One region of the Erysipelothrix sp. HDW6B genome, then DNA from elsewhere that is predicted to be linked to it. Evidence: riboswitches for the same ligand, from Rfam matches in the RefSeq annotation. Region 1 holds a riboswitch; the other holds the start of a gene.
The links. Region 1 has a riboswitch for thiamine pyrophosphate ahead of G7061_RS09535 (thiamine-binding protein). Riboswitches for the same ligand answer to the same signal wherever they lie in the genome.
Positions count from the first base shown of each region.

Region 2: linked by a shared signal. The riboswitch ahead of G7061_RS04485 (energy-coupled thiamine transporter ThiT) and the one ahead of G7061_RS09535 (thiamine-binding protein) in region 1 are both predicted to bind thiamine pyrophosphate.

Region 1 covers NZ_CP049860.1:1,951,626-1,954,843, forward strand. Annotated here, with positions in the region: gene G7061_RS09525 (ABC transporter substrate-binding protein) at 1-648, opposite strand, end outside; gene G7061_RS09530 (ABC transporter permease) at 659-1,420, opposite strand; gene G7061_RS09535 (thiamine-binding protein) at 1,392-1,709, opposite strand; TPP riboswitch at 1,761-1,886, opposite strand; gene G7061_RS09540 (hypothetical protein) at 1,937-3,082, opposite strand.
Region 2 covers NZ_CP049860.1:876,489-879,706, reverse strand. Annotated here, with positions in the region: rRNA gene G7061_RS04495 (16S ribosomal RNA) at 1-161, opposite strand, end outside; gene G7061_RS04490 (DUF402 domain-containing protein) at 351-884, opposite strand; gene G7061_RS04485 (energy-coupled thiamine transporter ThiT) at 934-1,449, opposite strand; TPP riboswitch at 1,473-1,563, opposite strand; gene G7061_RS04480 (AAC(3) family N-acetyltransferase) at 1,596-2,276, opposite strand; gene G7061_RS04475 (phosphatidylglycerophosphatase A) at 2,295-2,774, opposite strand; gene G7061_RS04470 (carboxypeptidase M32) at 2,881-3,218, shown strand, end outside.

The DNA.
Region 1 (3,218 bases):
AATGACTACAGGGCTATAGAAATCCAATTCTTTCGCATAATCTGCAAAAGCAAAGTAGTTAATCTCCTGTTGCGCTACTTCGAGCGCAATACCATCCCAACCACGATAAATCCAAATAGCATCGATATTACTTTGGAGCGCACTCACAGCATCCGTTACAGTATTTGGAATTAACGCTACACTGTCAAATGAGCCACCGTCTTGTTCAATCACATACTTCAAGATTGCTTGTTCAACAGGAATATCCCATGTTGCGTAAGTATGATTTTCCATTTTAGATGGGCGATCAATTCCTTTGTCTTTCAACGAGACAATTCCAGATGTGTTATGTTGAATCATTGCTGCGACTGCTGTCACAGGTAAAGGTTCTGGACGCGCCCATACTGGTGCTAAAGTATCTTGAAATCCGACACCGAATTCTGCACCATTGGCAGCAACCAGTCCTACAGCACCATCTTCAGGGGGCTGAACGATTTCCAAGGCAATCCCCACTTCTTCAAAGTACCCTTTTTCAAGCGCTACGTAGAGGCCTGTGTGGTTCGTATTGGGTGTCCAATCAAGTACGAAGCGTACTTTCTGAGTATCTTTGGATGTACTGCACCCCACTAAAACTAGCAAAGCTAATAAACTCACTACCATTCGTTTCATAATATCTCCTTTATTCCACATCTTTCCATGGCATCGTTTTATGTTCCAAAATATTGACCAACCCCATTAAGAGTAGGCTTAATAGTGAAATAAGTACAATTACTGCGAACATTTTATCAAAGGCATAGGCTTTTCGAACACGTGTCATATAGACTCCCAGTCCACTTGTTCCCCCAAGCCATTCTGCAATAACAGCACCAACAACAGCATACGAAACGGCTATTTTTAGACTGGCAAAAAATGGCGATAAACTTTCTGGAATTCGAACATGCTGGTACTGTTGTACCGTATTCGCACCCATACTTCGTAAAAGTTGAATACTGTCGCGATCGACAGCCTGCAAACCTTGGAAACATCCAATGGCCATTGGAAAAAATGATGTTAAAACGATGAGTACAATTTTCGGTAAGATTCCATATCCTAACCATAATACAAGAAGTGGTGCAATAGCGACTGTTGGTACTGTCTGCGTGAGAATCATCAGCGGATAAACCATACGGTAAACGCGATCGTAACGGTCCATCAGTAGCGCTAACGTGATTCCCAACCCAACACCGCCTAAAAGCCCAAGAAAGGCTTCTAGAAGTGTTGTTTGAGCATGCATCCATAACAATGCACGGTCTTCATATAATGCCATAATAACTGATGCGGGACCTGGAAGCATGAATTGGGGCACAATACCACTCCATACTATGAGTTGCCACAGTACTATGACAAGACCAACCGACATAAGCGCATAACGCTTATTGTTGGTGCTTCGTAATTTTTTCATCAATTGTGAGCATCTCACCTTGAGGTGCATACACGATTTTTACGTATGCTGAAACTTTATCAGCACCTGCACGATGTGCAATAATTTGCGATTGTTTCACGATTTCCATTAAGGTATCATAATCACCTTCGACTGCAGTTTCAAATGCACCAACCGTGTAATGTAGTCCTGTTCCTTTAATATAGTCAATAACTTCATCAACAATGCGAACGACTTCTTGGTTCCCATCTACGTGGGGTAATACTTGTATTGCGATACTTGCATTCATAGCAAATCCTCCATCTTTCATAAAAAAAACCTCTTTTCATTTCGAAAAGAGGTATATGTATATACGTTAATAAACGACTACGATATACATCCTTCCGCCAGTATTATCTGGATCAAGTGCTAAACAGGACTTCCTGTTTAAGGGTTTAAAACGTGCGTTTAGTCTCAGCCGCTAATGCGGGCACCCCTTGTATTTATGGATTCAATTGTACGCCTTCATTATACGTTTTATATTCCTAACGTCAATGATTATAATGCATCCTTGGTAAATCTTTGCAAGTTTATATTGTGATTCTCCTGCACAAGCTGCTTGAAGAAGATGTCATAAACATCATTAGAATGTGCCTGGTATGCTTCCTCGTAGAGTGCTTCATTGAGATGCAACTCCTGTGTAATTTCATTTACAGTATAGGATTTATTATTCTTAAGATGCGCTGCAAAAGCATCATAATACGTCTCATAATAGAAGATACTTTCAGCCGGATAAGCATCGTACAAGGCATCATTTAACCCTTCTTGAAGATACGATTCTGTCATCATTCGTTTATATTGTCGCTCTGTTAGATCTAACAAAAATGCCCCTTCGCAAGCATCGAAAGCGACACCTTGATCGAAGCATGAACTCGTCTCTAACCGACTCAAAGAATCAAAATCAAGATACGCTTGAAGTGACTGATCACGGACTCCCTCTTGAACTGCGTCAACCAACGCATCAGAAAACTGCGCGTCATAATGCACAAACTCACTGGTTGGTGGCGTAATTTCTTGCTCTGGTTTCCGTGTATCTTGACGTGTGCCAAAGATATTAAAAACACCTAACAATTGGAATATCAACAAGAATACAGTCACCCATCCGATAAACTGCACAATCATCTGAACAACGGACCATACTTGTTTCGCATTCGACTGATTCTTGCGTTTTGATTTCCCCTGATCGCGCCACCCGATACGACTTTCTTCACGGAAACGGACGTAGGATTCAAAGTGGTCCATCGTCATTTTTAATTCGGTTTCATTATCATTATTATAATGTGCTATTTTTCGCAAATGCGGTAAGATAATTTCAAACATGACACCACTTGGAATCAAGCGAACATCCACCCGTTGTAGCGATGCATTGAGCATTTCAACATCCTCAAAACGCTCATACACTTCTAACCGATCTAAGGCATCAAACCATTTTTGCCAGACAAAGCGCTCTTTAACATCCATCAAGGATAGTTCTTGCATTAGATCGTCAAACCGCGTATCGGATGTACCTTCCGCATAAACAAGCGCATCTTCATAAGCCTTTGTTAGTTCATCCGACTCTCCATTTGCTGCGACTTTCGAAGCATACGCCTCAAATATTTGTTCTATATCTGTTGTTGCATCGATTCCTAGAATTTCCCACATAAGCCATACCACCTTTATGTAATTATACCAAATCTTCAGCCACATTGTGAATACGACGAACCTGTCTCATTGGATAACAGTCCCGTAACACGAAGGCTTCGTAACCACTTTTCATTAGTTTGTAATAAAAAGACAC
Region 2 (3,218 bases), 1.1 Mb from region 1:
TCCATCAGTTATCCCAGGCATTGAGGCAGGTTGCTTATGTATTACTCACCCGTTCGCCACTAAGATTGTAAGAAGCAAGCTTCTTACGCTCTTCGTTCGACTTGCATGTATTAGGCACGCCGCCAGCGTTCATCCTGAGCCAGGATCAAACTCTCCATTTGATTCTTTCTCATTTTTATACTCTGACGAGTTTTGTTTATTTCTTGTATTTCTTTTGAAATTGACGTTTCCTGTTTAGTTTTCAAAGACCATTTCGCACTAAAGCTCCCTTGAGTGCCTACATATAATACTACTTCAGGGGGCAGTTGTCAAACATAAAACTCATTTATTGCAAAAAAAAATCCACGAGCTTATTTAAACTCGTGAATTGATAAATATTTGTCGAAATAACGATGAATAGTATCGTCATTGAATGGATATTCTTTATGTTTAGCCAGTTCAACGAGGCGGTTTTTCTCATCTTCAACAATTCTTATGATGGATTCACTGTAGTGCATCTTTTTTTGATGCAATTCAAATTCATCTTCATCCAAAATGATATACTTACCATCCGGAAATACTTTCACATCCAAATCATAATCTATATTCTTCAATGACTCGCCATCGTACACACTTGGCGAAGCAAGATTGCAGTAATAATAAACTCCTTTGGCACGAATCATAGCAATGACATTATACCAACGATTTAAATAGTAGAAGCAAATTGCGGGTTCTCTAGTAAACCACCGACGTCCATCAGACTCGACTACCCATGTTTTATATGTAATGAGAACAATTTTTTCGTCATCGGCCGATAATACCGTTCCACTTGACCATGTTCTATGAAGCGATCCGTCATGTTTATAACTTTGTACGTAAATTACTTCTCCAACTTTCGGTTTCATAATGTTCCCTCCCAATTAATATACAATAATAACTAATTTAAAATATAATTTATTTTTTCAATTTTGGTCTTATTAATAGAACTAAGAATGCACTTATTATCATCGTCGGTACCATATATGACGCATTGTAAAGCATGACTCCGACAAGGATGTTACCTTCGTAATACGAGGCAAAGAAAAGCCATCCTGCAATATTATGCCACATAAATCGCAAAACATTCGACATAATTGCGCCAGTGGGGAATGTCTTGTCTCCAAACCTTAGATCTTTAAAGAGCACCGCTGTAGAGTAGGACATGTAAGAAAATACATAATCTGCCATGAATTGACCCAGAGTGAGAAAGTATGGAGGTGTGATTAACAACATAATGACGACGGAAATTGCGGACACTATCAAAGATTTTTTAAATCCTAAGTGATAACTCGCTATAATCAATGCTACTGCACTAATGGAAATACTTCCACCCTGAGGCATTTTCAATAATCCAAAGGTAACACTTATATACTCCAATACTGTAAATAAGGTTGCGTACATTGCAATTAGAACTAAATCTTTTGTTTTCATAAAAAAAACCTCCACACAAGGCGCAGGGTAAAAACAGAACTCCCTCCGCTAGTCTTAACTAGATCAGGTTTTGAGGGTTATTTTCTCAACCATTTGGTTCCCCTGTTCACTTTTTAATTATAACATTTATGTTTGTTTTTTCAATGTCACATTGTAATGAAGTCAACGAGCATTCTATAGGATATCCCATAAATTTTTACACCTTCAATTTCTTCAAACAACAGGATATTCGAATTAACAATTTTCGATAATAATGGTGTTTCGTCAATATCTAAATCTAAAAACGAAATCATTTCTCCATCTTTAATTGCAGTATTCCTTTTAATTGACTTCGTTGTGTCGTGGGCATATGCAAGCTTAGCTTCTGGAACATGTGCCGGTTCTCCAAGAAAAAGTATTGTTGCATTTAGCTCGTACATATCTTGAAAAATCGATTTATCTCCGTAGGGGTAATCGACTTTAACATGTCTTGCAAAGAACTTTGCATACTTACCTATATGTCCAATCATTAAAGACGGATGGTGGGCAAATGTTGTCTCATCTTTTAAGAGCATTAATTGAAGCATTCTTCCTGATGAGAGAATAATTCGTTCTTGGGTTGTAACAAGTGGTTTTAGTACCTTTTGGGATACGTTATTATTAAACGTATTGTCACCAATTATCGAAACAGTTCGGTCTTCTATATTTTTCAACAACATGTCAAGCACATATTTCGATACAAGTGCAGGAACATTGCTGTTTTCATGAATTATTAATACACCGTCTGAAGGGACGTCAAGTCTCTTAAGGAGTGATTGAATTTGATCTTGATTCACTTTCTGTTCCATATGTTCCCTTTCCAGCCTTTAATTACTATGTGAATGTGCAAGCTTGCTCGCAGCTGCAGCTGCAATTGCGCCGACTATATCATCGATAAAGGTGTTGCATTGCCCTGCATCATGATCATTAAGTTTGCCAATAATTCCAGGTTTTACTTTATCGATGTAACCATAATTGGTTAGTGCAATAGAACCATAAAGGTTACATATTCCATATGCCATAACTTCATCAATACCATATAAACCTTCATCAACTCTTATGATATTTTGAATTGTTTCATTACCAAATGCACCCTTGTCGACTTGAATATCAATATTAATAGCGGTCATCAATGCATTTTGTACTTCTCTTTTCCGGATTACGCTTTTAACAATATCTTCAATATCGATTTCGTGAATGTTCGCGATATAGTCTTTTTGTAGATAAACCACACAATCAACTATATCATTAAGGGTCACACCGCGTTCTTCTAGTAACGCAATGCAGTCATCATACATTTCATTCATTATTGAGTCCTCCAGTACTTTGTCACCTAATTATACATCATCTTTTCTGTAAAACATAGTATCCCTTTAGGTTTGAATGCAGTACAATAATTTCAGGAGGTATATTATGAATTTTTCAGAATTAAACAATAAATTGAATGCATATTCTTTAGCATTAACAACGATGTCATTTGATGCGCAGACGATAGCACCAAAAATGGGAGATGCGTATCGAAATAACGTAATGTCTTTTTTATCTGGTGAGTACTTTTCATTGTTCACAAGTCATGAAGCATATGTAGCCTTGACTGACGCTTTATTAAATGAGGATCCAATTATCGCTAAAAGTGCGGAGCAAATGTTAGAGAGCTTAAACAAAATCAAAGATATTCCTTATGATGAGTACGTAGCGTTCGAAAATCTAAAACTTGCGTCTCATAATGTATGGGCTGATAGCCGTAAAAA